DNA from 4 places in the Bradyrhizobium sp. USDA 3262 genome. Region 2 is predicted to be linked to each of the others. Evidence: predicted binding sites of a transcription regulator. Region 2 holds the regulator's gene; each other region holds the start of a gene.
The links. The regulator LexA, encoded in region 2, represses DNA repair genes until DNA is damaged. The targets are predictions, from matches to a motif close to TGTTCNNNNTGTGTTCNG.
Positions count from the first base shown of each region.

Region 1: a site for LexA is predicted at 1,875-1,892, ahead of ACVWYP_RS18930 (ImuA family protein). Genes of this name have one in related genera too.
Region 3: a site for LexA is predicted at 3,035-3,052, ahead of recA (recombinase RecA). Genes of this name have one in related genera too.
Region 4: a site for LexA is predicted at 5,641-5,658, ahead of ruvC (crossover junction endodeoxyribonuclease RuvC). Genes of this name have one in related genera too.

Region 1 is NZ_JBSSCT010000001.1:4,134,392-4,142,126, forward strand. It holds gene ACVWYP_RS18925 (UdgX family uracil-DNA binding protein) at 260-1,708, opposite strand; gene ACVWYP_RS18930 (ImuA family protein) at 1,964-2,755, shown strand; gene ACVWYP_RS18935 (Y-family DNA polymerase) at 2,646-4,475, shown strand; gene ACVWYP_RS18940 (error-prone DNA polymerase) at 4,472-7,735, shown strand, end outside.
Region 2 is NZ_JBSSCT010000001.1:5,785,717-5,793,451, reverse strand. It holds partial or broken gene ACVWYP_RS27135 (ComEC/Rec2 family competence protein) at 1-1,037, shown strand, start outside; gene ACVWYP_RS27130 (hypothetical protein) at 1,034-1,261, opposite strand; gene ACVWYP_RS27125 (hypothetical protein) at 1,407-1,835, opposite strand; gene lexA (transcriptional repressor LexA) at 2,093-2,797, opposite strand; gene ACVWYP_RS27115 (molybdopterin molybdotransferase MoeA) at 3,040-4,251, opposite strand; gene ACVWYP_RS27110 (HAD family hydrolase) at 4,278-4,904, opposite strand; gene ACVWYP_RS27105 (hypothetical protein) at 5,297-5,452, opposite strand; gene ACVWYP_RS27100 (serine hydroxymethyltransferase) at 5,524-6,795, opposite strand; ZMP/ZTP riboswitch at 6,832-6,917, opposite strand; gene ACVWYP_RS27095 (YybH family protein) at 7,050-7,496, opposite strand; gene ACVWYP_RS27090 (winged helix-turn-helix transcriptional regulator) at 7,601-7,735, opposite strand, start outside.
Region 3 is NZ_JBSSCT010000001.1:6,790,713-6,798,447, reverse strand. It holds gene ACVWYP_RS32140 (amidase) at 1-985, opposite strand, end outside; gene ACVWYP_RS32135 (hypothetical protein) at 1,165-1,296, shown strand; gene ACVWYP_RS32130 (hypothetical protein) at 1,385-1,687, shown strand; gene ACVWYP_RS32125 (hypothetical protein) at 1,785-2,015, shown strand; gene ACVWYP_RS32120 (hypothetical protein) at 2,083-2,286, opposite strand; gene recA (recombinase RecA) at 3,156-4,244, shown strand; gene ACVWYP_RS32110 (hypothetical protein) at 4,626-5,504, shown strand; gene ACVWYP_RS32105 (acyl-CoA thioesterase) at 5,531-5,968, opposite strand; gene gcvP (aminomethyl-transferring glycine dehydrogenase) at 6,222-7,735, opposite strand, start outside.
Region 4 is NZ_JBSSCT010000001.1:2,271,209-2,278,943, forward strand. It holds gene ACVWYP_RS10510 (TIGR00282 family metallophosphoesterase) at 1-810, shown strand, start outside; gene ACVWYP_RS10515 (methyl-accepting chemotaxis protein) at 1,119-2,543, opposite strand; gene ACVWYP_RS10520 (methyl-accepting chemotaxis protein) at 2,741-4,507, opposite strand; gene ACVWYP_RS10525 (YebC/PmpR family DNA-binding transcriptional regulator) at 4,721-5,467, shown strand; gene ruvC (crossover junction endodeoxyribonuclease RuvC) at 5,684-6,211, shown strand; gene ruvA (Holliday junction branch migration protein RuvA) at 6,208-6,825, shown strand; gene ruvB (Holliday junction branch migration DNA helicase RuvB) at 7,019-7,735, shown strand, end outside.

The DNA.
Region 1 (7,735 bases), 1.7 Mb from region 2:
ATTCGGCGCGCGCCTGCGAGTGGGAGGATCGCGAATGAGGGAGGAGGATTGCGAGATGAGGTGGCGCGCCGCACGATCGGGGCTAGCAAACCGCGCAGCGCGCCCGCCTCAGGGTACGTCATGGCGTGAACATGACGCCCGATACCTGCGGAACATGCTACCCTACCACGGATCAATTAAAGGTTGTAGGTATTTGTCTGCGTTTAGAACAATTTCTCGTTGCGATGTGGTTCCTCCGGTTCCGCTGGTTTTACGGAACTCAGGCTGCATCGGCTGATCTGCGCAACTGATGTGCGGCGATTTTCAGGTCGTCGATAAAGCGCTGATATTCCAGCGCCTTGGCTTTTTCATCCGGCAGCCGCAACAGATAGGATGGGTGCACGGTGACGAGCACCTTGGTTCCGTCGTGATCGATCAGATGGCCGCGGTTCTTGTTGATCGGCGTGATCTTGCCGAGCACACTCTGCGCGGCGGTGGCGCCGAGCGCCATCACGAGGTCCGGCTTGATGGTGGCGAGCTCGCGCTCGTACCACTGGCGGCAGGCGCGGATCTCCGGTGTGCTCGGCTTCTGGTGCAGCCGGATCTTCCCGCGCGGCACGAATTTGAAGTGCTTCACTGCGTTGGTGACATAGACCTTGCGACGATCGATGCCCGCTTCCTGCAGCGCGCGATCGAGCATCTGGCCGGCCGGTCCGACGAAGGGGTGGCCTGCGAGATCTTCCTTGTCGCCGGGCTGCTCGCCGACCAGCATCAGCGTTGCGCTCTGCGGTCCCTCGCCGAACACGGTCTGCGTTGCATCTTTCCACAGCGGGCAGGCGCGGCAATCGGCGGCCTCCTCGCGCAAGGCCGCGATTGTGTCGTGAGCTTGCCTGTCTTGAACTTGCTTGCCTTGAGCTTGCTTGCGGGGCATCGGCGTATCCTGCCGCTTCTGCGGCTCGGCCGCCTTGCGTGCGATGAAGGGGCCGCTGGTCATGCGCATTGCGTCTTCGATCAGAGGCTTAATGATCGAGTCCTCGGGCAGGTTCCTCCAATAGGCTTGCGGCATCTCCATCACTTTCAGCCGTGCGGGATTGAAGCGGCCGTTGTCGTGACGCCGCCAGGCCTCCTCAAGCCGGTCCTCGGTCGGCACTTCGGATTTGGCGACGCCCGGCGTGATCGAGATCGCGTGCCCGTCCCAATGTGCGCAGACGTCGGGGGTCAGGATCGACCACGGCATGTCGGCGAAGCGGCCGGCGAAGAACGGCGCGGCAAGCTCGACGATGCGATGCTCCGGCTCGAACCAGGCGACGTAATGCGCCGTCCGCTCGCGGCCGATCTCGCGGAAGCGCAGATGCGCATGCATCCTGTCGATATCGACATAGACCGCGCGCGCCATCGCGTGAACCTCGGCGACATCGGGATCATCGGTCGCGCCGAGCAGATCGTGACGGCTGCGCAGCCGCCACAGCAGGCGATAGAGCAGGGCAAAGCGTTCGTCACTGCGATGCAGGATCGCGGCCTTTGCGAGCTCGACGAATTTGGCCGACACGTTGAACCGCGCCTGCGGCGTATCCGGCAATTCATTCACGCAGGATGGTGACGACAATTCGTCGTTGCGGCGTACGGTCCACGTGACCTCTGCAGGCTTCACATCGTTCAGCGCCAATCGCCGCGCGGCCTTGCGCCAGCCCTCGAAATCGGTGTCGTTGTCGAGCACGATGATGCGCATGCGGTTGCTCCGTTTCCGTCACGCCGCCATTTTCGGGGCCTGCGTGCCTGACTTGCGGAAGAGCAGGGCCCGTGCGGTTCGGTGGCTGCTGAATCCCATTGATTCCACTCATGAATCGATGAGCTCACCAATCCGATTGACTCTGCAGGCCCTGTTAGCTTTATATTAGAACATACCATGAACAATTGAGCCAGTCCCTGGTTCTCTGTTCAGGCAGTGACGACCTCAAATTTTCAGGTTGAAGGAGCGGCGCATATGAACGCACGCATGGGTACGCTTGCGTCTCTGCGCGGCAGCATCGCGCGCATCGAGGCGCCATCGGATGCGGCGATGCCGAACCGCATCGCGCTCGGCCATGCCGGCGCCGATGCGATGCTGCGCGGCGGGCTTGCGCCGGCAGCATTGCACGAGGTGTTCGCGGCCGGCCATCAGGGCGGCGCGGCGACCGGCTTCATTGCGGGGCTCGCCGGACGGCTGTCGGCGCGCAAGCCGCTGGTCTGGGTGCGGCAGGATTTTTCCGATCGCGAAAACGGCGCGCTTTCGATGCGCGGGCTTGCCGAGCTCGGCCTCGATCCGCGCCTCTTGGTCACGGTGCGCGCCGCCGATGTCGACAGCGGCCTGCGCACCGCGGCCGACGCACTCGCCTGCGATGCGCTCGGCGCGGTCGTGCTCGAGGTCTGGGGCCAGGCGCGCCAGCTCGATCTCGTCGCCAGCCGCAAATTGACCCTGGCCGCGCAAGCCTCCGGCGTCACCGCGCTGGTGTTGCGGATCGCGGCAACGGCGATCCCCTCGACCGCGGAAACGCGCTGGATCGTGCGCGCGGCGCATTCGCCGCCGGGCAATGCCGCGAGCGTGTGGGGCACGCCGCGTTTCGAGGCCGAACTCGTGCGCAATCGTCATGGCCCGGTCGGGCGATGGATCATGGAATGGAAATGTGATGAGTGCCAATTCAGTGAACCGTCGGCGTATCCTCAGCCTGTGGCTGCCACGCCTGCCCATCGACCGCATCAAGCGCAAGCTCGCGCAGGACATCGCCTCGCAAGTTGATGTGCATGCCGTTGTGCCAACCGACACACGGGCGGTGGTAGGGCTCCCTCTCCCGCTTGCGGGGGAGGGCTGGGGTGGGGGTCTCGCCACGAGTCCCGCTGAGGAGAGAGCCCCCACCCGGATCGCATCTCACGATGCGATCCGGCCTAAGAGCGAGCTTCGCTCGTCTCGACCCCCGCAAGCGGGAGAGGCGAAGAAAGACCACCGACTTTTTTCACAAACGACAACGGTGCAAGAACTCCCCAGCGTCGTCGTCGCAAAAGACCACAACGCCATCCTGCTGCACGCGATCGACGAGGCCGCGGTGCGCGCCGGGCTGTCGATCGGGCTGCCGCTCGCCAATGCGCGGGCGATCTGTCCGGAGCTCACGGTCTATGATGCCGATCCCGCCGCCGACCTGAAGACGCTGAACGACATCGCCGACTGGTGCGACCGCTTCACGCCGCTGGTCGCGCTCGATCTGCCTTACGGTCTGTTTCTCGACATCACCGGCTGCGCGCATCTGTTCGGCGGCGAGCGCGCGCTGCTGCAGACCGTGACGGGGGCGCTGAGCCGGCGCGGCTTTGCCGTCAGCGCGGCGATTGCCGGCACCTCGATCGCGGCGCGTACGCTGACGCGCACCGCCTCGGGCAAGATTGTCGCCGATGGCGAGGAGGCGGCGGCGGTCGGCCCGCTGCCGGTGTCGGCGCTCGGTGCCGATGCCGCTGTCACCACCGGCCTGCGCCGTGCCGGCTTGAAGACCATCGGCGATGTCGCCTCCCGCGCGCCGCATGAAATCTCGGCGCGGTTCGGTGCGGCTTTCACCACCTTGCTCAGCCACGCGCTCGGGCAGGGCGATGCCCCGATCAGCCCGCGCAAGCCGCTGCCCGACTACATCGTCGAGAAGCGTTTCCCCGAGCCGGTCGCGACCGACACCGTGATCGCGCTGACGCTCTCGAGCCTCGCCAAGATGCTGGTTGCGGCGATGGACAAGCAGGGCAAGGGCGCGCGGCAGCTGGAAGCGAGCTTCTTCCGCACCGACGGCGCGGTGCGCGCGATCATGGTCGAGACCGGGCGTCCGGTGACGCGGCCCGAGATGATCGACCGCCTGTTCCGCGAGCGGCTCGATGCGCTGAACGATCCGCTCGATCCCGGCTTCGGCTTCGATCTCATTCGCCTCGCCGCAGGGCGTACCGAGATCGTGGTGCAGCAGCAGCGCGATCTCGACGCGTCAGTGCACGACAATGACGAGCTCTCGGCGCTGATCGACCGCATCGCCGCCCGCATCGGCGGAAAACGCGTCGTCGTGCATCTGCCGCTGGAGAGCCACATCCCCGAACGATCGGCGCTGGCACTGCCGGCGCAGCATCATCTGGCCGCGGCCAGCGCCGCCGCCTGGCCGGAACGGGTCGCCGGCGAACCGCCGCTGCGTCCGCTCAGGCTGTTCGAGCGGCCCGAACCGATCAAGGTGCCGTTCGCGACCGTGCCCGACGGTCCGCCGCATCAATTCACCTGGCGACGCGCGCAGCATGACGTGGTGCGGGTCGAGGGCCCCGAGCGCATCGCGATGGAATGGTGGCAGCAGGACGGCGCGTCGCTGACGCGCGATTACTTCCGCGTCGAGGACGCTGAGGGCCGGCGCTTCTGGATCTTTCGCGACGGCCTCTACGAGAGCGAGCTGCGCGACGAGGAAGGCAAGCCCGTCCCGGCCAGCTGGTATGTGCACGGGCTGTTCGCATGAGCACACCTCCACCCGAATATGCCGAGATCGGCATCACCAGCAATTTCTCCTTCCTGCGCGGCGGTTCCGATCCGCGCGCCTATGTTCATCAGGCGAGCGAACTCGGGATTCCCGTGATCGGGCTCGCCGATCACAACACGCTGGCCGGCGTGGTGCGCGCCTGGAAGGAGCTCGACAGCGAGAAGGTCGCCCATCCGCCAAAGCTTTTGATCGGCGCCCGCATCGTCTTCATCGACTCTACGCCCGACATCCTGGTCTATCCGCGCGATCGCGCCGCCTATGGACGGCTGTGCCAGCTCTTGACCCGCGGCAAGCGCGGCGGTGGCATCGAGCGCATCGAGAAGGGCGACTGCCGGCTTACCCTGTCCGATCTCATCGACTTCGCCGAAGGCCAGCTTCTGGTGCTGGCGCTGCCGCATCGCTTCGAGGCGCCTGTTGCGCTCGATATCCTTGCGCAACTGAAGGCAAGCGCCGCCGACGGCGTCTGGCTCGCCGCAAGCCTGCTCTATCGCGGCGACGACAGGCGCCGCCTTGCGCGGCTGCATGGCCTCGCCACTGATGCCGGTGTGCCGCTGCTCGCCACCAATGAGGTGCTCTATCACCATCCGGCGCGCCGCCCGCTGCAGGACGTGCTGACCTGCATCCGCGAAAAGACCACGATCGAGGCGGTCGGCCGCAGGCTCGAGGCCAATGCCGAGCGGCATCTCAAGCCGGCGCATGAAATGATCAGGCTGTTCCGCGATCTGCCGGACGCGATCGCGGAAACCATGCGCTTTGCCGCGCGCATCTCTTTCTCGCTCGACCAGCTCAAATATCAGTATCCCGACGAGCCGGTGCCGCCGGGCAAGACCGCGCAGCAGCATCTGGAAGATCTGACCTGGGCAGGTGTCGACAAATATTTCGGCGGCGAGATCGACGAAAAGCTTCGCACCACCCTGAACAAGGAGCTCGCGCTGATCGCCGAGCTGAAATACGCGCATTACTTCCTCACCGTGCACGACATCGTGCACTATGCGCGCAGCCAGAACATCCTGTGCCAGGGGCGCGGTTCGGCGGCGAATTCCGCGGTCTGCTTCGTGCTCGGCGTCACCTCGGTCGATCCGACCAAGGTCGATCTGTTGTTCGAGCGCTTCATCTCCAAGGAGCGGCTGGAGCCGCCCGACATCGACGTCGATTTCGAGCATTCGCGGCGCGAGGAGGTGATGCAATATGTCTACCGCCGCTACGGCCGCCACCGTGCCGCGATCATCGCCACCGTGATCCATTATCGCCCGCGCAGCGCGATCCGTGATGTCGGCAAGGCGCTCGGGTTGACCGAGGACGTCACCGCGGCGCTCGCCGACACCGTGTGGGGCAGCTGGGGCAAGGGCCTCAACGACATGCAGGTGCGCCAGGCCGGGCTCGATCCCAAAAATGCGATGATCAACCTCGCAGTCGAGCTCGCCACCGAGCTGATCGAGTTTCCGCGCCATCTCTCGCAGCATGTCGGCGGCTACGTGCTGACCCAGGACCGGCTCGACACCTATGTGCCGATCGGCAACGCCGCGATGGACGACCGCACCTTCATCGAATGGGACAAGGACGACGTCGACGCCCTTAGCATGATGAAGGTCGACGTGCTGGCGCTGGGCATGCTGACCTGCATCCGCAAATGCTTCGACCTGATCGCCGACCACAAGGGCGAGCGCCGGGAGCTCGCCACCGTCCCGCAGGACGAAGAAGAAGTTTACGACATGCTGTGTCGCGGCGAGTCGCTCGGCGTGTTCCAGGTCGAGAGCCGGGCGCAAATGAATATGCTGCCGCGGCTGAAGCCGCGCACCTTCTACGATCTCGTCATCGAGGTCGCGATCGTGCGTCCCGGTCCGATCCAGGGCGACATGGTGCATCCTTATCTGCGCCGGCGTAACAAGCAGGAGCGGGTGACTTATCCATCGCCGGCGCCCGACCAGGGCGACAAGGACGAACTCTACAACGTGCTGCACAAGACGCTCGGCGTGCCGCTGTTTCAGGAGCAGGCGATGCGGATCGCGATCGAGGCGGCAAAGTTCACCTCCGAGGAAGCCAACGGCCTGCGCCGCTCGATGGCGACCTTCCGCAATCTCGGCACCATCGGCAGCTACGAGGAGAAGCTGGTCGGCAACATGGTGGCGCGCGGCTACAATCCGGACTTCGCCCGCAGCTGCTTCGACCAGATCAAGGGCTTCGGCTCTTACGGCTTCCCGGAAAGCCATGCCGCGAGTTTCGCCCAGCTCGTCTACATCTCCTCCTGGCTGAAGCACCATCATCCCGATGCATTCTGCTGCGGTCTGCTCAACTCGCAGCCGATGGGCTTCTATGCCCCGGCCCAGATCGTCGGTGACGCCCGCAAGAACGGCGTTACGGTGCGCGAGGTCGATGTCTCCCATAGCTTTGCGCAGAATACGCTGGAGGAGCGCGACGGGAAATACTGCGCGGTGCGGCTCGGCTTCCGCCAGATCGACGGATTTCACTGGCTGGATGAGGACGAGGAGAGGTTGAAACAGCTTCAACTGTCATTCCGGGATGGTGCGCCAGCACCAGACCCGGAATCTCGAGATTCCGGGTTCTCGCTTCGCGATCCCCGGAATGACGGTGTTGAGACAGACTGGGCCGACCGCATCGTCGCGGCGCGCAACCGCCGGCCGTTCACCTCGCTGGAAGATTTTGCCCGCGACACCGGCCTGCCCAAGCGCGCGTTGATCCTGCTCGCTGACGCCGATGCGTTCCGCTCGCTCGGGCTCGACCGCCGCGAGGCGCTGTGGGCGGTGCGGCGGCTGCCCGACGACGTGCCGCTGCCGTTGTTCGAGGCCGCCACCGCGCGCGAGCAGCCGGATGAGGGCGCCAAGCCGCTGCCGGAGATGCCGCGTCCGGAGCAGGTGGTCGCCGACTATCAGACCATCCGCCTGTCGCTGAAGGGCCATCCGATGGAGTTTTTGCGCGACACCTTCACGAAGGAGCGCGTCGTCGCCTGTCACACCATCAACCAGAGCAACGACCGCCGCCGCGTCCGCTGTGCCGGAGTCGTGCTGGTGCGGCAGCGGCCGGGCAGCGCCAAGGGCGTCGTGTTCATGACGCTGGAAGACGAGACCGGCATCGCCAACATCGTGGTGTGGCCGAAGGTGATGGAGCAGTACCGCAAGGAGGTGATGGGCGCGCGCCTGATCCTGGTCGAGGGCTATATCCAGAGCAGCCCGGAGGGCGTGACGCATCTGGTGGCGCAGCGCATGACCGATCGCTCCCAC
Region 2 (7,735 bases):
TGGCGCTGGTGCAGATCGGGCTGCCGAACCTATTCGCGTCGCCCGACCATTCGGCGACCGCACGGGTTGCGCTGTGGGGCGGCCGCGAGCTCACGATGCTGATGCTGGCCTCGCTGGTCGCAGGGCTTGCGACGACGCCCTACGCCGCCTTCCATTTCCACCGCGTGACGCCCTACGGGCTGCTCGCGAACCTCGCGGCGATGCCTGTCGTGTCAGCGGTCGTGATGCCGGCCGGCCTGCTGGGGCTCCTCGCCATGCCGTTCGGCTTCGACGGCGTGTTCTGGGCGATCATGGGCCTTGGCATCGACTGGATGATCCTGGTGACGCAATGGGTCGCCGCACTCCCGGGCGCGGTCGGCCGCATGGCGGCGTTCGGGATCGGGCCGCTGATCGCAGCGAGCGCCGGCATCATCCTGCTCGGGCTGCTGCGCACGCCGCTGCGCTGGTCTGGCGCCGTGCTGCTCGTGATGGCGTCGGTTTGGGCGCTCAGAGTGCCGCAGCCGGACGTGCTGGTCTCCGGCGACGGCCGCAACGTCGCGGTGCGCGGCGGTGACGGGCGGCTGCATTTGATGCACAGCGCCAAGGATGCGTTCCTGGTCAAGGAGTGGCTGGCGGCGGACGCCGACGCGCGGACCGCCACCGATGCGTCGCTCGGCGAGGGCGTCTCCTGCGATGCCGGCGGCTGCGTGGCCCAGGGACCTGGCGGCGCCTTCGTCGCGCTCGCGATCCGGCCGGAGGCGCTGGCGGACGACTGCGAGCGCGCAGGCCTGATCGTGACGGCGCGGCCGGCGCCGCAGGGCTGCGCGGCATCGGTGATCGATGCCGAGCGGCTGCGCCGCCACGGCGCGCTGGTGCTGCGACGGATCAGGGACGGCTATGCCGTCGATGCGGTGAAGCCCGGCGGGATCGACCGGCCATGGTCGCCGGCGGTTCCGGGCGACGGCGAGAGCGAGACCACGCTGCGCGCGCCCGGCGCCGCGCCGCGGCCTGCCGTGGACGCGACGCCGGCCGAGACCGATCTGCAGGGCGATGATTAGCGGTGGTCCGGTGAGGGGCCGCTCGGCAGCTCGAACAGGCCGAGATGGTATTCGTCGGAATCGGGGCCGGCGTCGGGCTTCTTGACGAGGGTGAAGGAAGCCTCGGGAAATTGCTCCCAGACTTTCAGGTCGTCGGCCGTCACCGTCAGCCAACCGAACCGGAACATGTAGCGGCCCGGTTCCGTGACGCGTCCAGCCTTTTGCCATGTGACCTTATCGACCACCGCGCACGTCCTCCGTGCCCGATGATGCGCCAAGGCGCCGGCCGACGCAAATCTCCCCATGCGCCCCGGAAGCGGAAGTCCGGGGTCGCCCGAAATTGCTTAGGTCATTCGCCGCCGAACAGCTCATTCCGCGGCGACGATGCGCTCAACCCAAAAACAGCGTTGCGAATGCGGAGGGCCGCCGCTCCACAACCTTCGGCTTCTGCTCGACCGGCGGATGCAGCGCCGGCAATTGCAGCACGCTGACGCGCTGTCCCTCGACCAGCTGGGTCACCAGGACATGGCTGCCGTCGGGGAATTCGACCGCGTCATGATGCCGATCGGGCACGTCGGGCTCGACTTCGTTGAACACGCCGACGCGATAGTTCAGCGTCTTGGTCCAGATCCAGCGGCTGTCGTAGCGAACGTTCTCGGCGAAAGCGAGCTCGGTGCCCGGCAGCATGCAGACCGCGACAGTGGGATCGTTCTCCGAAGCAAAGCCGCGGGTCGACGTGCCGCGGAACGTCGTCGTGATCAGCGTCTCTCCGACAATGGCGGGGCGCGATGCCACGGCGTGCAGACTATAGTCACACATCGGATGGCTCCTCATTTCGAGGTAGCGACCCGTGCCTCTCCTTGAGGCATTAGGGCCTCTACCAGAGTGGACGATAGCGAACGAGCTTCTGCTCGTTTCTGGGCGATTGTACGACTGGTCCGAGACCGCCTCCGATCACAAACACGCGACGCTGCGCGAGAGGTATCGGAGCGCATCGGGCAGGCCGTACGCTACACTATCATGCAAGGAACGATCCGACGTGTTGCTCGTTCCCGGCCGCCGCAAGTATTTGCAATTCAGTATTTGCGATAAAGGCCGATCAGCTTGCCCTGGATGCGGACCCGGTTCGGCGGCAGGATGCGCACTTCATAGGCGGTGTTGGCCGGCTCGAGTGCGATCGATGCGCCGCGGCGGCGGAAGCGCTTCAGGGTGGCTTCCTCCTCGTCGATCAGCGCCACCACGATGTCGCCGGTATTGGCGACGTCGTTGCGCTGGATCAGCGCCATGTCGCCGTCGAGGATGCCGGCATCGACCATCGAGTCGCCGCGCACTTCGAGCGCATAGTGCTCGCCGGCGCCGAGCATGTCGGGCGGCACGCTGATGGTGTGGCTGCGGGTCTGCAGCGCCTCGATCGGCGTACCGGCGGCGATCCGGCCCATCACGGGGACCGCGACCGGACGGTTGCCGTCGTCCTCGGCGATCGGCGGCGTGCTGGCGCGCCGGCCGAGGGTGCCTTCGATGACGCTGGGCGTGAAGCCGCGGCGGCCGTTGCCCCCGCCGGCCGAGAGTTCGGGCAGCTTGATGACCTCGATGGCGCGGGCGCGGTTCGGCAGGCGGCGGATGAAGCCGCGCTCCTCCAGCGCAGTGATCAGGCGGTGGATACCGGACTTCGAGCGCAGGTCGAGCGCATCCTTCATCTCGTCGAAGGAGGGCGGTACGCCGGCCTCTTTCAGACGTTCATTGATGAAACGCAGAAGTTCGTACTGTTTGCGCGTGAGCATCTCGAGTATCCCCCGGTTGATAGCGTCGTTCGATTCCGAGACTCTTCTGGTGGGGCCTGCAGGCGGGGCCTGACCTCAGGAGCATGTGCTCGTTGCACCTGCTTCCACCCGGCTTCCCGATTGTAGACACCAGTACTCGAAACAAATCATGAACGGACACTATATGTTCGATATGTGTTCCGCAACCACTTAATTTCCGGTGAACGGATCAGGCAACGCACAAGCGGCGGGGCGCAAAAACCCTATTCGGGCAGTGTCAGGATCTCGCATTCGCTGCCTTTGACGGCCGCAGCCGCGAACGGCGGACGCACGAGAAGTGCCCGTGCCGCAGCGAGATTCCCGAGCAGCGACGAGTCCTGCTGCGTCACCGGCGTCGCGATCAGCGTGCCGTCCTCGCGCGCTTCGAGCCGTGCACGCAGATAGTCCTCGCGCTGGTCGTTGGCGGCGAGGTCGCGGCCGAGCAGGGCGCTCGTGCGGCGATGATGGATCACTTCCCGGCCGCTCAGCGCCCGAATCAACGGCACCAGGAACAGGAAGGCGCAGACATAGGACGACACCGGATTGCCGGGCAGGCCGATCACCCGCATCGCATCGAGCCAGCCATGCATCATCGGCTTGCCGGGCCGCATCGCAATCCGCCAGAACGTCATGTCGACGCCCTCGGCTTCCAGCGACCGCTTGACGAGATCGTGGTCGCCGACCGAGGCGCCGCCTGTCGTGATGAGGACGTCGGCGCCGGCCTCGCGCGCCCGGCGAATGCCGGCCGTGGTCGCCTCCACCGTGTCGGCGGCAACGCCGAGGTCGACGGTCTCGGCGCCCTCGGCGCGCGCCAGCGCCCGCAGCGCGTAGCCGTTGGAATAGACGATCTGGCCGGGGCCGGGCCGCGAGCCCGGCATCACCAGCTCGTCGCCGGTCGCCAGCACCGCGACCTTCGGGCGGCGGCGCACCGCAAGTTCCGGATAGTTCATGGCGGCCGCCAGCGACAGCGCGCGGTCGGACAGGCGGCTGCCGCCGCTGAGCAGCACCTCGCCCGCGCGGAAGTCGACCCCGGCCGGGCGGATGTGCCGTCCGACGCTGGCGGCCTCCGTGATCGTGATGTGGTCGCCGTCGACGGTGGTGTCTTCCTGGATGATCACCGCGTCGGCGCCATTGGGGATCACGCCGCCGGTGAAGATCCGCACCGCCTCGCCGGCGCCGACCGTCCGCTCGAACGGCCGGCCGGCGGCGACTTCGCCGATCACCTTGAGCCGGGCCTTTAGATCAGCCGCATCGGCGGCGCGCACCGCATAGCCGTCCATCGCCGACATCGGCTGCGGCGGCTGGGTGCGCAGCGCGGCGAGGTCGTGCGCCAGGGTGCGGTGGTAGGCGGCATCGAGCGCGATCATCTCCTCCGGCAGCGGTTCGGCGCCGGCGAGGACGGCGGACAGGGCATCGGCAACCGGCATCAGGGCCACGCTCAGAGCTCCTCAATTCCTCATGTTCAAATACCAAGTGCGGTCAAAGCCCTTGCCACGTCATCCGTCGACGTCACGTGGATAGCATGAAGGCCGCGCGCCCGCGCACCTTCGATATTGGCGGCCAGGTCGTCGAAAAACAGGATCCGCGACGCCGGCACGCCGATGGCTTTTACCACATGATCGTAGGCCTCGGCGTCGGGTTTGCGGAAGCCGATGCTCGAGGACAGGAAGACGTTGCGGAAATGGCTGAGCAGCTCGGCATGGGTGACCGAGAAATGCGCGACATGGGCCGGATTGGTGTTGGAGAAGGCGTAGAGCGGCATCCGCTCGGCGGCCGCCGCGAGCAGCGGGGCGATGCCCGGCATCTCGCCGGTGAAGATCGCGTTCCAGCCTTCGAGGAACTGGGCGTCCGTGATGTCGATGCCGAGCGTCAGGCGCAGGCTTTCGAAGAACGCCGCGTCGTCGATCCGACCGATCTCGTGATGCTTGAAACTGTCGTCGACGACAAAGCGGGTGGCGAGCTCGGCGGGCGCACAGCCGGCATGCTGCGCCCAGTGCGCCATCACCTTCTCAAAGTTGATGTCGAGCACGACGCGGCCGATATCGAACAGCAGCACGTCGACGGAGTTGGGAGAGAATTGCGAGGTCATTGCATGAAACCGTGTACGAGAATTGCGGACAGGCGGCAATGTCCTCGATTTCAGTGACGGGTGTGTGGATTGTACGTGGCGTTGCATTCATCGCGAGACTGTGCCCGCGCGCACCACCGTCGTCCCGGCGAAGGCCGGGACCCATACGCCGCAGCGGGTGTTGAGAACGGGACGCGTGTCGTCCCAGCATCGTTCAACAATCAGCATTTGTGGTTATGGGTCCCTGCTCCCGTGCGCAATTGCGCACTAGGCAGGGACGACACCCAATATAAGTCGTCGTTTGTGGGTCGGGCAACTCAGTGGCACGCGCCAGCTTTCAGCGCACCAAGCGACTTGATGCTTGCCGGCGGCTTGATGCCAGCCGGCGGCTTGGTGCCCGCCGGACGTGGCTCTCACAGCCTGGACAGCGCCAGGCCGAGGTAACCGATCAGCGCACCGGTGCTGAGAATGATGACGACGAGCGCCTGTTCCGAGCGTGCTTGCAAGGTTTTCCGGGTCACGGCGTTGGACGCTCCGTCTTCGAGATCATGCGGTCCAACGAACAGCATCAATTTCCGTTCCGGTCCTTCCCCCGGGAACCTTCACGACCTGCCGAGTGACGCGAATGCGGCTGGGCCGCCTATGAGGGCGGCGCGATCCCCGGAACGGGGAAAGCGCGGCACATCTCGACGCTGTTCGACCTCAGTCGCTTGACGACCGCTGCATCTCCCTTCGATCGGAGGGACTCCACAATGAGTTCGGCGATGAGGCGCATTTCGGGCTCGCCCATGCCGCGCGTGGTCGCCGCCGGCGTCCCGAGGCGAATGCCGCTCGGCTTGAGCGGCGGACGCGGATCGTCGGGAATGATCTGCTTGTTTGCGGTGATCCCCACGGTGTCGAGGATGTTCTCGGCCGCACCGCCGTCCACGCCGACGCTGGCCACCGTATCCACAACCATCATGTGATTGTCGGTTCCGCCGGTGATCAACGTCATGCCGCGTTCCATCAACGCTTCGGCCAGGACCTTCGCGTTGCGCATGACCAGCCTTGCATAGGCCTGAAAATCGGACGTCGAAGCCTTCTTCAGCGTGACCGCGGTTCCGGCCACAACGTTCATGTGCGGACCTCCCTGCAATCCCGGGAACACCGACGCGTCGATCTTGCCGGCGAACTCCCGGCGACAGAGAACGATGCCGCCGCGCGGCCCGCGAAGCGTCTTGTGCGATGTCGTCGTCATCACGTCGAAACCCGCATCGAGCGGATTGCGCAAGGCGTTGCCGGCGATCAGGCCGCCGTAATGGCTGACGTCGGCCATGGTCAGTGCACCCACCTCACCGGCGATGCTCTTGAAGGACGCATAATCCAGATCGCGCGGATAAGAGCTGTAGCCGCACAGCACCAGCTTCGGGCGGACGTGCCGGGCCATGGCGCGGAGCTCATCGAAATCGATGGCGCCGCCGTTTGACGGCTGCGTCTTGTAGCGGGCGAAGTTGAAGAGCCGCCCCATGTGCGACACGGGCGCGCCATGGGTGAGATGGCCGCCGTGTGACAGGTCCATCGCCAATATCGTATCGCCGGGCTGCAGCAGGCCGAGATACACGGCCTGGTTCATTGGCGATCCGGACAGAGGCTGAACGTTGGCATGTTCGGCGCGGAACAGCGCGCACGCTCGCTGTCGGGCAAGGTTCTCTATCTGGTCGGTAAATTCCTGGCCGCCGTAATAGCGGCGTCCCGGATAGCCCTCGGAATACTTGTTGGTGAACACCGATCCGAGCAGCTCGAGAACCTCGGGATAGGTGTAGTTCTCCGACGGAATCAGCTCGACGCCGTCTTGCTGGCGGCGCTCTTCGCCCTCGAGCGCAAGGGCAACTTCGGAATCGTTGAGGTGGAGTTCATTGCGGAATGACGGCATGGTCCGGGCTCCCTAAGACGCTGGATCATCAGCTGAACGGGTTGCCCAGGCGAACGGCCATAGAACCCTTCGCGCTTCACCGTGGTCAATTCCACGTAAGCTCGCCAGTCGCGCGAGGGGCGAATGAGCCTGCGAGCTCATCGCGAGCAGAAGGCTATTCAATCCTCGGCGGTCCCGCAAGGGTTCCATAGCTGGCAGGGTTCCATAGCTGGCGTCGCCGGGAGGCTGACTGTGTAGCAGTAGCACCCGCGAATCTATTCCTTGACGAAAATGTGGGACTTTATCTTCCACTGCCCGTCGGGTTGGCGTTCAAGCAGTCTCACGGTGCTGCCAGAAATTGGCGCCGCCTTCTCATTTACCACTAGCGTGGCCGTGAAATGCGAGGTGGTGTAGGCGTAGTTTCCCATGGACAACACATCGACCAGCTCAACCTTGTGCTCTCTGACGCTTCTTCCCCGCCCGGCAAAGAAACTACGGATTGCCAAAGGGCCGGTGACCGGCTGCGCACCGGGCGGCATCAATCTGCCGTCAGCGGTATACAATGGAAGTAGGGCATCGAAGTCTGCGTTGTTGATGGCGGCATCCCACTTGGCAGCCACAGAGGAAAGTTCGTCGGCAAGTGGGTCTGCTGCTGCATGACCAACGCAAGCACAAGTGAAGATCAAAAGCAGGGCGTATGAAAGAAGAGAAGGGCGGCTCATCCTTGCCTCCTTTAGCTGAGATGCTCAGCGCATGAGCGCATTCGCAAACGCTACAGCTGGGGGAAGCAGGGTCACTAGTCCAAAAAGTGGACTGGAGGTGTCTTTCAGCTAGCTAAGACTTGCCCCGCGGCCGCAGACGCCTCACTGGCATATTTGCTACGTGGAAACCAAGCCCGCATGCTGTTCACAAGATGCTTAGGACCGTCGATCTCGATTTTGCCGAGCTCACGCGCCCGTAG
Region 3 (7,735 bases), 1.0 Mb from region 2:
GCATGTTGCCGATCACGACGGCGAAATTGCTGATGTAGCAAGTGGTCTGCGCCGCGAAGGCTTCCCGATAGTCGATCGCCGGCAGTGCGTAACCGACCTGATGGCCGAGGCCTTCGAGGAAACGTCCGACCCGCTCGAGCTCGGCTGTGATGTGCGGCGTCGCGCGATAGTCGCCCCATGTGTGCGACAGCGCGATTCTGAGCCGGCCGGGATCGCGCGCGATCATCGCGGCATATGGCTCGGGCGAAGTCCAGAACGGCATGAACTCGCCGGGCGCAGGTCCCCGGCAGGCATCGACGAAGCCAGCGGTGTCGCGCACCGTGCGCGACTGGCAGCCCTGGATCGAGACCAGCCCGGTGAGATCCGACAGATGCGGCGCGAGTGAGAACACGCCGCGCGAGACTTTCAGGCCGATATTGCCGTTGACCCCGGCGGGAATGCGGATCGAGCCGCCGCCGTCGGTCGCATGCGCGATCGGCACAGCGCCGGCGGCGACCATCGCCGCGCTGCCGGCCGACGAGCCGCAGGTGGTGTAGTCGGTGTTCCAGGGATTGCGCGTGACATAGACCGCGGGATTTTCCGCCGAGCTGCAGACCCCGAACTCCGGCGTCGTGGTGCGGCCGATCAAATTGAGGCCGGCCTTGCGCATCTTCGCGGTCAGGAAGGTATCCGCCGCGGCGCGATTGCCGCGCATCATCAGCGAGCCCATCTCCTGCAGCCGCCCCTTCAAGGTCGGGCCGAGGTCCTTCATCAGGAAGGGCAGGCCGGCGAACGGGCCGTCGAGGTCGGCGCCGTCGCGCGCGGGGTCGGCGATCACATCGTCGAACAGCTCGACGACGCCGGAGAGCGCGGGATCGACCTTGGCGACGGCGCTGGCTGCCTGCGACGCCAGCTCACGGGGCGTCAACTCGCCGCTCCGGACGCGCTCCGCGAGCGCCGTCCCGTCATGCTGCGTCCACTCGTCCCAGCTCATCGCCAAAGTCATTTGATCGATTCCTTTTCTGCTTTGTTGCGCAGTGTAATTTGCGCGGCTGCCCGGTCAAACCGACGCGCGCTGCGCTGCGTTCCGATGCGCGCTTGCGCTGCGCTGCAAGCGCCGTGCCCGGCTTGAAAATGCCCCAGTTTCGGCGCTCAGTCGCCTCCTCGCGAGTGGTGGGGGCGTACATGTTCCGCAAATTGGTGTTGCTCGGCGGCGTGGTTGCGATCGGGCTTGCGCTCAGCGGTTGCACGCGCTGCGGTCCGGTCTGGGACGACTGGATGCAGTCGCCGAAATCCTGCAAGTCAGACCATCTCTAGGGCCGGGGCAGGCGCGCTTGGCCAGACACGCTTGGCGACGGCTTTCTTGCGGTGATATACCGGCGACGAAAATGCAAGGAGCGTACTCATGAGAGTTTTGTGCGCAGTCGCGGTTGCGGTGCTGCTGTCGGCGCCGGCCTATGCGCAGATGCCGAACGTCAACCTGATGCCTGAGGTCAAGACCAGGACCCAGGAGGAGAAGGAGCAGGACGCGGTCAGAGACAAGGCCTACAAGGACTCGCTCAGCAAGATTCCCGATGCCAAGGGATCGTCCGATCCCTGGGGTGTCGTGCGCAGCGATCCGCCGAAGGCGGCCGCCCATCCCGCCAAGCCGAAGACCAAGACCGGAAGTTCGGCGCAGCCCGGAAGCGCCGCGCCGCGTAGCCAGTAACGCCCGTTCGGGGCGACTTCATCCGTCTCCCGCAGACTCGGATTCTCCTGCCGCCGCCCCTATATTGGGGTGTCGTCAGTTGGTCCGGAGTTGCGGCATGGTGTCTCGTCCGCGCGATCTCGCCAGCCGGATGGCCGAGCGGCGAAAGCCGGACGACGGCTATCTGCGCGAGACCTTCAGCCTGCCACGCGATCAGGCCCGCGTGAGGGCGCGTGACTTTCTCAAGCGCTACCCGAAAGCGGCCTATATGAGCGCCGTCGAGAGCTGGCGCGAGCTCCCCGGCGGCGACATCGAGTTCACGATGCGGCGGCTGGCAAGCGCGGATTGAAGCGTTTTCGAGCGAAGCGCGAGGGCCTGCCGGTCATGGCATCGGGGCGTGCACGATAGGCCGTGCCTCAGTCCCCATTGCTGCCGCGGGTCCGTTCCCGCTCCAGATTGTTCAGCTCGCGATCGATCCGTAGCTGCACCCGGCGGATCGCCAGAAGATCGAGCTTTGCTTCGGTCTTGCCCGTGAAGACGCGATCGCCGATCTGGAAGCGCCATTTCCAGACGCCGGCCATCAGCTGGGTGACGCTGAACTCGATGCCCCTGTGGATCATCTGTAACGGTTCCGCGAATGAAGGCGGTCGTCGATACTTAAACCATTAGTTGTAGTAATGATTGGCACCCGTAAAAAGATCGTGTGAAAGGCCGCGCCCGTTCGAGCCGTCGTTGTGGATTCCGGAAAGGATTCGTCCGCCGGCAGCATCGCCAGGGAACCGTCGCCAGCCGTGTTGCCTGTCCAGCGCCGCGCAATTCGCGTTGGTTGAGCAGGCCAATGTTACGAACACTGGCGGAACCCGAGTCTTCCGTCGAACGCTACGGAGTTTTTCCAGGGCTCAGGAGGGGTACGAAGGTAGTATGCAGATTGTGCCAGCCGTTATCTGACGCGGTCGAGCCTGTCAGGTTAACTTGTTGATTATCAGGGGAACTTCGGGCGCAAGATGCGTCGTACGGCCCGGAACTTTGTTCTTGGCCGGAGAACTACGGAATTTTAAACGGCCCCAACAGGGGGCCGCCAACCCGTCCCGGAGGCGGGTTTTCCTCCAGCAGTCGGGGGGCTACCTGTCTGGCTGGGGGCCCCCAAATAAGGGCACTGCCGGGCCGATTGTTCCAGTAAATATTCCGCGAGAACAGATCGCGACCCGCAGGAAGTTATGGGGCCAGAACATCTGAGGGCCTCCTCAGTAGTCCTACCGAGAACATCGGCTAACCCTTGGTTGCGATGGGGTTAAACCCAAACCAGGCCACTCCAAAAATCAAAGCAGGCCATTGTGGATGGAAACGGGCCGGCACCTCCTTGCCTGAAAGAACATATTGCGAACATAGAACAAACGTGGTACGAGGTTCCAATCAACAACGCATTCCACCCGACCTCATCACCCGTTTGTCCCGCTAGCGAATCCCCGCCATAAGGAGCACATCCCAAATGTCCGCCACTACACTGCGTATCGTCGAAGGATCCTCCATGGACAAGTCCAAGGCCCTCTCAGCCGCGCTCTCCCAGATCGAGCGCCAGTTCGGCAAGGGCTCGGTGATGAAGCTCGGCAAGAACGACCGTTCGATGGATGTCGAGACGGTGTCGTCGGGGTCGCTCGGGCTCGATATCGCGCTCGGCGTCGGTGGCCTGCCGAAGGGACGCGTCGTCGAAATCTACGGGCCGGAATCCTCGGGCAAGACCACGCTGGCGCTGCACACCGTGGCGGAAGGCCAGAAGAAGGGCGGCATTTGCGCCTTCATCGACGCTGAACACGCGCTCGACCCGGTCTATGCGCGCAAGCTCGGCGTCAACATCGACGAGCTGCTGATCTCGCAGCCGGACACCGGCGAGCAGGCGCTGGAGATCTGCGACACGCTGGTGCGCTCCGGCGCGGTCGACGTGCTGGTGGTCGATTCGGTTGCGGCGCTGGTGCCGAAGGCCGAGCTCGAGGGCGAGATGGGCGATGCGCTGCCGGGCCTGCAGGCGCGCCTGATGAGCCAGGCGCTGCGCAAGCTCACCGCCTCGATCAACAAGTCCCACACCATGGTGATCTTCATCAACCAGATCCGCATGAAGATCGGCGTGATGTACGGCTCGCCGGAGACCACCACCGGCGGCAACGCGCTGAAATTCTACGCCTCGGTCCGCCTCGACATCCGCCGCATCGGCGCGATCAAGGAGCGCGACGAGGTGGTCGGCAACACCACCCGCGTCAAGGTGGTGAAGAACAAGCTGGCGCCGCCCTTCAAGCAGGTCGAGTTCGACATCATGTACGGCGAGGGCGTCTCCAAGATGGGCGAGATCCTCGACCTCGGCGTCAAGGCCGGCATCGTCGAGAAGTCGGGCGCCTGGTTCTCCTATGACAGCCAGCGGCTCGGTCAGGGCCGCGAGAATTCCAAGGCATTCCTGAAGTCGAATCCCGACATCACCGCCAAGATCGAAGCCGCGATCCGGCAGAACTCCGGCCTGATCTCCGAGCAGATCCTCGCCGGCACGCCCGAGCGCGACGCCGAAGGCGAGGAGCCGACGGAAGAGTAAGCCTCCAGCATGATCCGGAAAAGTGCGAAGCGGTTTTCCCTCGCGACAAACGCGAAGCGTTTGCGCGGAGATCATGCTCAAACGGTCACATGACTTCGCTGCAAGCGGGCGCTGAGGACGTTGAGTTGCCGACGTCTTCGGCGCCCGTTTGGACTTCACTGACCACAATCCGATCAATCGCTGGTGGGGCGGCACGCACCTCACCAACGACAACCTTTGGCGCTGGAATCCGGCGTTGATTGGCCATGGCCCGCAGCGGGAGCAGCGCGCATCGTGACAAGTCTGATCCTGGCGACAAGCGATCTCGCGAGCTATCGCCTGCGGCAGGCGGGAAGGGCGGATATCGTCGTCGGGTTGAGGCCGCGCTTCGTTTGGGGACAAATGCCCTCGTCGGCTGACCTCACGATCCTGCTGGAAGCGCGTTCCGCAAAGCATGTCGATTTCGACACGCACTGGCTCGACTTCGCCACTTCAAGATGGACCGGCTCGATCGGCAGGGACGTCGGTCTCGTCGAGCTGTGTGAGCGTTGCGACAGCGTCGAGCTGTGGGCTGATCCTCAGCCGAACGACCAGCTGGTCCTGGCCTGGCTATTCGACGTGCTCCGCCCGCACCGGCACATCGTTTCGAAGCTCAGTCTGGTCCAGACCGATGCCGAGATCGCCAGGTACCGAGGTGAGAGCTCGGCGAAATGGCGACTGCCTGCACTTGCGGTGACCGATGATCGGTTGGAATTGGCCAGTCGCGCCTGGAATGCCTTTCGCGCACCGACGCCCGAGCCCTGTTTCGACCTTCTCATGCAGGATCTGTCGGCCCTCCCGCAGCTCCGCGCGGCGCTGATTGCGTTGCTCGAGGAGCTACCCGGGCGAGACACTGGCCTCGGCGCGTCTGAACTGCGGATGCTGGATCTCGTCGCCGAAGGCGAGACAAAGCCACAGGCCCTTTCAAGCGAGCTGAACAGGGAGCGCGGCGTGTTCGATTTTCAGGAAGCAGAGTTGATCCTGGATGGGCTCGTCTATTGTCGATCGCCGGTTCTGGCCGGATTCCCCGCGGAGATCGAAGCGCCCGACGATCTGAAGGCCCGAAACAACCGACACCGGGACAGTCGGCTGTCGCTCACCGATTTCGGCCAGGAAGTGTCGGATCGCGAGCTCGACTTCAGCCAGTACAATCCGATTCGCCGGTGGTGGGGCGGCACCGAGCTGACCAATGAGCGGCTGTGGCGCTGGGACGCCGAGAGCCGCACCCTGGTCGCTCCCTGAGCCTGATCTGTGCGACGCCCGTCGGCTTAGCCCCGCGCCAGCGCCTTTTCGCGGCTCGCAATCAGCGCCCGCAAATCTTCGGTCACGGCGACCGACTGGTGCGTTTTCTGGTCGGTCGCGACCCAGATGATCTCGCCGGTGGCGCGCAGGTCATCGGAGTCCTTGGCGAAGATCGCGAGCGCAAGGTTGATCGAGGAACGGCCGATCCGCGCGACGCGTACGCAGACCTCGATGTCCTCGTCGAACCGAATCGGCGCCTTGTATTCGACGACCGACTTCACGGTGTGAAAGTCGATCCCGGTCCGCGCCACTTCGCCGAGATAATCATAGCCGAGCGCGCGAAAATATTCCGTGATCGCGGTGTCGAAATAGGTCAGGTAGTGGGCGTTGAACACCACGGCCTGCGCGTCGACCTCGGAATAGCGGACGCGGAACGGGAAATGAAACCAGAATTCCTCGCGCATGTTTCCTCCTGCCGCGGGCGGCCCTCGCTATCGTTCGTCCCGCGGCCCGCTTCGACCGATGCAGGTCGCGGACAAGCGAAACGACGAGCTCTTTTCTTTGAAATGGTGGGTTGAGCCGCAGGGCTCAACCCATGCTCCGATTGGATCGTAGGATGGGTAGAGGGAAGCGAAACCCATCACCTCGCCGCCCAGATGCAATTGATGGGTTTCGCTGCGCTCTACCCATCCTACAATGGTGACATCAACGGCCGATCTACTCTGCCGCCTGCGCGTAGTCCTCGACCGGTGGGCATGAGCATACCAGGTTGCGGTCGCCATAGACGTTGTCGACGCGGCCGACCGGGCTCCAGTATTTGTCGGAACGCGACACGCCGGCCGGGAAGCAGCCCTCGGCACGGGTGTAGGCCCTGTTCCAGGCATCGTCGGCGATGTCGTGGACGGTGTGCGGCGCGTGGCGCAGCGGTGAGGCCTCGACCTTCCAGCGGCCCTTTTCGATCTCCGCGATTTCGTCGCGGATCGCGATCATGGCGTCGCAGAACCGGTCGATCTCGAACTTCGATTCCGATTCCGTCGGTTCGATCATCAGCGTGCCCGCCACCGGGAAGCTCATGGTCGGCGCGTGGAAGCCGTAATCGATCAGCCGCTTGGCGATGTCGTCCACGGTGACGCCGCTCGTCGTCTTCAGCGCCCGCGGATCGACGATGCACTCATGCGCAACCCGGCCGCGCTCGTTGCGGTACAGCACCGGGAAGTGCGGCTGCAGCCGTGCGGCGATGTAGTTGGCATTGAGGATCGCGATCTCGGTGGCGCGCGTGAGGCCTTCGCCGCCCATCATCAGGATGTAGATGTAGGAGATGGTCAGGATCGACGCCGAGCCGAACGGCGCGGCCGACACCGGGCCGATGGCGTGCGCCGTCGTGCCGTCGGTTGCGGGATGGCCTGGCAGATAGGGCGCAAGATGCGCCTTCACACCGATCGGGCCCATGCCGGGGCCGCCGCCGCCATGCGGGATGCAGAAGGTCTTGTGCAAATTGAGATGGCTGACATCGGCGCCGTAATCGCCGGGCCGCGACAGCCCGACCTGCGCGTTCATGTTGGCGCCGTCGAGATAGACCTGGCCGCCATGCGCATGCACGATGTCGCAGATCTCGCGGATATGCTCCTCGAACACGCCGTGGGTCGACGGATAGGTGATCATCACAGCGGCGAGATTGGCCGAATGCTTCTCCGCCTTGGCGCGGAGATCATTGACGTCGACGTCGCCGCGCGCATCGCACGCCACAACCACGACCTCCATGCCGACCATCGCGGCCGAGGCCGGATTGGTGCCGTGCGCGGAGGAGGGGATCAGGCACACCTTGCGGTGCGGCTCGCCGCGCGCCAGGTGATAGCCGCGGATCGCCAGCAGTCCGGCATATTCGCCCTGCGCGCCGGAGTTCGGCTGCAGTGAGACCGCGTCATAGCCGGTGATGTCGCACAGCCATTGCTCCAGCCGCTTGAACAGCGTGTGATAGCCCTTGGCCTGATCCGCGGGCGCGAACGGATGCAGATTGCCGAACGCCGGCCAGGTCAGCGGGATCATCTCGGTGGTGGCGTTGAGCTTCATCGTGCAGGAGCCGAGCGGGATCATCGCGCGGTCGAGCGCGAGGTCACGATCGCTGAGCTTGCGCATGTAGCGCAGCAACTCGGTCTCCGAGCGGTGGGTGTTGAACACCGGATGGGTGAGGAACGCGCTGGTGCGCCGCAGATCCTTCGGCAGCGCCTCGC
Region 4 (7,735 bases), 3.5 Mb from region 2:
GGTGACGTCGTCGGCAGGACCGGCCGCACCGCCATCGCCGACCACCTTCCCGGCATGATCAGGGACTGGTCGCTCGATCTCGTGGTCGTCAATGGCGAGAATTCCGCCGGCGGCTTCGGCATCACCGAGGCGATCTATCAGGAGCTGCTCGACGCCGGCGCCGATGCGATCACGCTCGGCAACCACGCCTGGAATCAGAAGGAGGCGCTGGTCTTCATCGAGCGCGCGCCGCGCCTGATCCGCCCGCTGAATTTTCCGCGCCATTCGCCTGGCCGCGGCGCCACGCTGGTCGATACCAAGAGCGGCAAGCGCGCGCTGGTCATCAACGCGATCGGCCGCGTCTTCATGGAGCCGTCCTCGAACGATCCGTTCAGCGCCATCGAGCGCGAGCTCGAGGCCTGCCCGCTGCGCGAGGGCTGTGACGCCATCGTGCTCGATTTCCATGCCGAGGCGACCAGCGAGAAGCAGGGCGTCGGCTTCTTCTGCGACGGCCGCGTCAGCCTCGTGGTCGGTACGCATACCCATGTGCCGACATCGGATCATCAGGTGCTGCCGGGCGGCACCGCCTATATGAGCGATGCCGGCATGACCGGCGACTATGACTCGGTGATCGGCATGCAGAAGGAGGAGCCGCTGCAGCGCTTCCTCACCGGCATTCCCTCCGGCCGTTTCGAGCCGGCGGGCGGTGTGGCCACGCTGAGCGGCGTCGCGGTCGAGACCGACGATGCGACCGGGCTCGCGGTGAAGGTCGCGCCGGTGCGCGCCGGCGGACGGCTCGAGCCCGCGGTGCCGGGATTCTGGGTGAAGTGAGTTTCAGCGCTCGCTAGCTGCAGATTTTTTCGTCATTGCGAGCGAAGCGAAGCAATCCATCTTACCACAAGCGGCGGCATGGATTGCTTCGTCGCTGTCGCTCCTCGCAATGACGGGGATGGGGTCGCGGATTTCACGACTGCCCGGAACGAGGAGTGTTCGCATTATTTCGGAATAATGGAAAAATACTTCTGAGTTGCCCGACGTGTCAAGTGCAGTGTCGAGCGCCGACAGTCGCCGGCTTACTTTGCATGGGGTTGTTTTCCATATTTTGGCATTGCATCCCCCATCCCGGCCAGGGGTTGGCCTTAGCCCTGCCGAAAACCCATCCGGAATGCGCCCCAGTGGCGGCCGTTCACGACGATCGGCGATGACAGGTCCTTCATCAGCACGAAATTGCCGCCGCCCATGTCGCGGCGATAGGTCTGCAGCAGGAACGGTTTTGTGTTGGCCGCGACCTTGCTCACCGCGCGGTCGTTGAACAGGCGGCGGTTGCGGCAGTTGGCGTTGTTCCAGACCGGGTCCGGCCCCTGCGGCTGCCGGTAGTTCGGATTGTGGGTCGGCAGATAGCCGCTGCGCGCCCAGGCGACGCAGAACACGATGCGCGGGTCGCTCTTCTGGATCGGATCCTGGATCGCGGGCAATACGCGGTCGGTGAAGGCGACGTGGTCGGTCAGGTACTGCTTCGGATTGGTGCCGGCGATCTCGCGATAATTCTCGTCCATCAATTGCGCGAGCGTGATCTCGCCGCGCGCGACGGCAGTCTCGAACAGCTCGGAGATCTGCCTTGCGGTGTCGATCACGACGCGGATCAGCGGCGTGTCACTGGTCTCCACGCCGCTGTCGGCGATGGTCACGATCAGGCTCTCGGAGAGCTCGAGCAGTTTCGCGACGCGGCTGTCGGCGTGCTTGAGGTCGCGCGAGGAGAGATCGACGCCCTTGGCCAGTTCGTTCAGCTCGGCGATCACGCTGTCGCAATGGCCGAGATTGGAGGTCGCGGCGCGCGCCACGCTGCCGATCTCGGCGCCGACGGATGAGAAGCCTTCCTGCACGCGCATGATGATGCCCGAAATCTGCTGCGCGCCTTCACCGGCGCTTTTGGCGCGCAACGAGGCATCGCTGCTCTCGCCGATCAGGTTGCCGATCTGGCCGTCGAGATCGCGCACGGTGTCGGAAATCTGATGCGTCGCCTGGCGGGTCGCTTCCGCAAGGTTCTTGACCTCGCTCGCGACCACGGCAAAGCCGCGGCCGGCGTTGCCGGCGCGCGCCGCCTCGATGGTGGCGTTGAGCGCCAATAGATTGGTCTGCTTGGCGATCGCCTCGATCGAACCGGAAACCTTGGCGACCTGGCTCAGCGCGGAGCCGACGGCGGCGAGCCGCGCCTCGATCCGTCCGACCGCGGCGACGAGCTCGGCAATATGGCTGACCGCCGTCTCGACCACATGGCGGGACTCCGCGATCTGGCCGACCGCGGCGGATGCGGTCGTTTGCACCGCCTGCGATGCGTTGGCGATGTCGTGATTGGCAGCGACCATCGTCTCGGCCGTCGTCTGCAAATGATGGAAGCGCTCGGACTGGCTGCTGACGCGGTTCGCGACCTCCTGGACGTTGCCAGCGATGTCGGCGAGTTCCACCCCGAGGCCGCCAATGCGGTCGGCGAGCTGGTCCACCAGCCGCTCGGCCAGCGTTCGGTCCGATGACGTATCCAGAACTGCAAGCTGCGCGGCCGACATATCGACGCTTCCTCCGTTACAGCGGCCTGTCGGCCGCCGCAGCATTCCCCATTCCAATCCTACAGCGTGATTCGCGCTGCCGGTCTTGCCTGAGCGCGCACTGTGTAGCCCGGATGCAGCGCAGCGAAATCCGGGACTCCTGCCCGTGGAAAGACGCATCCCGGATTACGCTCCGCTGCATCCGGGCTACGAAGCGTTCAAAGTTTGTAGGCGGTGCGGAATCCGCCCCAGTGCCGGCCGCGCACGCGGATCGGTACGTCGATCTCGCGCATCATTACCGTGCTGCCGCCTCCCATGTCGCGCGCATAGGTCTGGATCAGATAGGCGCGCTGGTTGCGGCCGGCGGCGAGACCCGCGGCGTCGTTGAAGATGCGGCGGTTGCGGCTGTTGGCGGTGTTGTATGCCACGTCGCCCGGCCGCTGCGGCTGCGAGTAGAGCTTGTTATGGACCGGCAGATAGCCGTTCTGGTCGATCATCACGCAGAACGCCATTCGCTTGTCCCTGGCGAGGAACGCCTCCTGGAACGCCGGCAGCGTGCGCTCCGCCCAGTCCAGCATTTTGGTGCGGTACTGCACCGGCTTGGTGCCTGCGATCTCGACATAGTCGGTGTCGAACATGTCGGCGATCGTGATCGCGCCGCTCGCCAGTCCCTTCTCGAACATCTTGCTCAGCGCGCTGCCGGCTTCGATCGCGCGGGTGACGAGCTCGGCGTTCTCCTCGTGGATCGCCCACATCCGGTCTTCGATTTTTTCCCGCAGCTCGGCGGTTGCCGCCTCGAAGCGGGCCTGGCTGCCTGCCTTGGAGCGCTCGCCGATCCGGATCCTGCACGCGCCGATCTCCTGCAAAGTCGCGTTCAGGGTCTCTTGCGCCGGCAGCTTCTCGGCATCGGGGCCGCCGATCAAAATGCCGTCCATCGCGATCTCGTAGACCGGCGCGGTGACGATGCCGCGCGCGGTCGTGATCTCGATCTTGAGGCTGCAAGGCAGGCGCTCGTTCTTGCGCGGATCGCCGCGCTCGTCCTGGCGCAGCAGCACCGCGCAGCGCGCTTTCAGCTTCTGGGCGAAGGCGGTCACCGCCTTGCCGGCCTTGGCGACATTGTCGCCATGCGCGGCGGCTTCGCGCGTTGCACTGTCGATCTCGCCGGCGCTGGTGCCGACCGAGACGATGAAGTGCGAGGCGGAGTCGGCGTTCTGGCCCATCTCGCCGGTGATTTCATTCTGCTCGGCGACCGCGCCGTTGACGTTCTCGAACACGGGGCGGATCTTTTCGATCGCCTGCGAGATGCGGTGCACCGCGTCCGCGGATCCGGTGGCGTCCTTCTGCAACGCCTCGATCTTCCGCGTGATCTCCTCGGTCGCGCTCTGGGTCTGCACCGCCAGCGCCTTGACCTCGGTTGCGACCACCGCAAAGCCCTTGCCGGCGGCACCGGCGCGCGCCGCCTCGATCGTCGAGTTCAGCGCGAGCAGCGTGGTCTGCCGCGCGATCTGCGCGATCAGATTGACGACGTTGCCGATCGCGGCTGAAGACTCGCGCAGGCGATCGACATTGGCGGTGGCCTCGCGCGCCGCGGCCGCGGCGTCGTCGGCGAGCTGGCTCGCGCTGCGCACCTGCGCCCCGATGCCCTCGGCGGAGTGGGTGAAGCGGTTGGCGGCTTGCGAGAACGTCGTCGCGGTGCTCTGCGCATCGCTGCTGCGGCCGGTCAGCGCGTCGGTGCGGGTGCGGATGGTGGCGAGCTTGGCTGCCGTCGCCTCGGCGCCGTCGGCGACCGAGCTCGCGGCGCGTTCGAGCTGGCGGATCATCGCGCCGAGCTCGAGTTCCAGCAATTCCAGGATCTCCTTGGACGAATCCTTGGCCGAATCAGTCTCGGTCGAGACACCAGGGGCCGCGGCCACGATTGGAACCTGCGGCGCGACGGCCGGCGTAGCCGGCTCCGGCACTTGCTTTCGAAACAAACCGAACGCCATGTGGGCTCTTTGGGGGCTCTGGAAAGTTGCGGCGGGACGGGGCGATCCTCGCATCCGGTCATGAAGTCATGGTTAACAAGTGCCTCATATTCCGGCTTGCGGTAGTATTCCTCCGCCGGAAGGCCCCGCCGATCCTTTGATTTTGACCGTGAGGGGCCTATAAGGCCGCGTTTTCCATCCCTGTTCAGACCCTAAGCTCCGAAGAGACGTCGCATGGCCGGCCATTCCCAATTCAAGAACATCATGCACCGCAAGGGCCGGCAGGATGCCCAGAAGTCGAAGCTTTTCGGCAAGCTGGCCCGCGAAATCACCGTGGCGGCCAAGCTCGGCACCCCGGACCCGGCGATGAATCCGCGGCTGCGCGCCGCCGTGGTCGCGGCCCGCGCCGAGAACATGCCCAAGGACAATATCGACCGCGCCATCAAGAAGGCCGCGGGCAATGAGGGCGAGAACTATGACGAGATCCGCTACGAGGGTTATGGCCCCGGGGGCGTCGCCGTGATCGTCGAGGCGCTGACCGACAACCGCAACCGCGCCGCCTCCGATATCCGCTCCTTCTTCACCAAGTCTGGCGGCAATCTCGGTGAGACCGGCTCGGTCGCCTTCATGTTCGACCGCACCGGCATTATCGAATACGACGCCAAGGTCGCCTCCGACGACGCCATGCTGGACGCCGCGATCGAGGCCGGCGCCGACGACGTGGTCTCCAGCGAAGGCGGCCACGAGGTCTACGCCTCGCAGGACACTTTCCGCGAAGTGGCAAAAGCGCTGGAAGCGAAGTTCGGCGAGCCGCGCAAGGCGGCGCTGACCTGGAAGCCGCAGAACACTGTCGCGGTCGACGACGAGACCGGCGAAAAGCTGCTGAAGCTGATGGACCTGCTCAACGAGCACGACGACGTGCAGAACGTGTTCGCCAATTTCGAGGTGTCCGACGCTCTGATCGCGAAGATGGGCGGCTGATCCACTTGCTCCGCTGTCATCGCCCGGCTGGACCGGGCGACCCGGTATTCCAGAGACCTGCATTCGATCCGAGAAGCCGCGGCGTACTGGATCCCCGCTCCCGTGCTCAATTTCGCACTAGGCGGGGATGACGAGTGGGCCGAGTACAACGACCGCGGCAGGGGATGAGGCTCCGTTTGTGTTTCGTTCTCCCGGCGCAGGCGGTATCACTAGCCCATGACATCCCAGCCGATTCGCTCTCCCGTCCGCATCATCGGTATCGATCCGGGTCTCCGCCGCACCGGCTGGGGCGTGATCGAGACTGAAGGCAACCGTCTGGTCTACATCGCCTGTGGTTCGGTCGAGCCGCCGGACGATCTGCCGCTGGCGAGCCGGCTGCTCGCGATCCATGAGGGGCTCGCCGCCGTGCTCGGCGACTACAAGCCTGCGGAGGCGGCGGTCGAGCAGACCTTCGTCAACAAGGACGGCGTTGCCACGTTGAAGCTCGGCCAGGCGCGCGGCGTCGCCATGCTGGCGCCCGCAATGTTCGGTATCTCGGTCGCCGAATACGCGCCGAACCAGGTCAAGAAGACCGTGGTCGGCGCCGGACATGCCGAGAAGAACCAGATCCAGGTGATGTTGAAGATCCTGCTGCCGAAAGCCGAGCCGCCGTCCGCCGACGCCGCGGACGCGCTCGCGGTCGCGATTACCCACGCGCATCACCGCCAGAGCACCGCGCTGCGGCTCAGGGTGGCGAGCCTATGATCGGCAAGCTGAAGGGCCTGATCGATTCCTATGGCGAGGATTACGTGATCCTCGACGTCGGCGGCGTCGGCTATCAGGTGCACTGCGCGAGCCGCACGTTGCAGGCGTTGCCGTCGCCGGGCGGCGCCGCCGTGCTCTCGATCGAGACCTATGTCCGCGAGGATCAGATCAAACTGTTCGGCTTTCGCTCGGATCATGAGCGCGAATGGTTTCGCCTGCTGCAGACCGTGCAGGGGGTCGGCGCCAAGGTCGCGCTCGCGGTGCTCGGCACGCTGCCGCCGACCGATCTCGCCAACGCCATCGCGCTGCGCGACAAGGCGGCGGTGGCGCGCACGCCGGGGGTCGGGCCGAAGGTCGCCGAGCGCATCGTCAGCGAATTGAAGGACAAGGCGCCGGGCTTTGCCGATGTCGATCCCGCGGTGGTGCAGCTCTCGGGTGCGATCGACAACAACCGCGCGCCGCGTCCGGTCACCGACGCGATCTCCGCGCTGGTCAATCTCGGCTACGGCCAGCCGCAGGCCGCCGCCGCCATCGCCGCCGCCTCGCGCAGCGCGGGTGAGAAGGCCGAGACCGCGCAGCTGATCCGGCTGGGCCTGAAGGAATTGTCGAAGTGATGAGTGGATTGGAGCGCCTCTGTTCTTCACCTCGCCCCGCTTGCGGGGAGAGGTCGGATCGCATCGCAGATGCGATCCGGGTGAGGGGGTACAGGTCTCGACACACATTGCGCTCGCGGAAGGAGCCCCTCACCCCAACCCTCTCCCCGCAAGAGCGGGGAGAGGGAGAACAATCTCGTGTTAGTCTCGCATCATGAACACGCCCTCGCGCATGGTCTCGCCCGAACGCCGCTCCGACGATGTCGGTGACACCGCGCTGCGGCCGCAGTCGCTGACGGAGTTCGTCGGCCAGGCCCAGGCGCGCAAGAATCTCTCGATCTTCATCGAGGCTGCGAAGAAACGCGGCGAGGCGCTTGATCACGTGCTGTTCGTCGGTCCGCCCGGCCTCGGCAAGACCACGCTGGCGCAGATCGTCGCGCGTGAGCTCGGCGTCGGCTTTCGTGCCACCTCCGGCCCTGTCATTGCGAAGGCCGGCGATCTCGCGGCGCTGCTGACCAATCTCGAAGAGCGCGACGTGCTGTTCATCGACGAGATCCATCGCCTCAGCCCGGCGGTCGAGGAGGTGCTCTATCCCGCGATGGAGGATTTCCAGCTCGACCTGATCATCGGCGAAGGCCCCGCGGCGCGTTCTGTGAAAATCGAATTGTCGAAATTCACGTTGGTCGGCGCGACGACGCGTGCGGGGTTGCTCACCAATCCCTTGCGCGACCGCTTCGGCATTCCGATCCGGCTCAATTTCTACACCGAGGAAGAGCTCGAGAAGATCGTCACCCGCGGCGCCCGCGTGCTCAACATCGGCATGAGCCCCGACGGCGCCAACGAGATCGCGCGCCGCGCCCGCGGCACGCCGCGCATCGCCGGCCGCCTGCTGCGCCGGGTGCGCGACTTTGCCTCCGCCGCCGACGCCGAT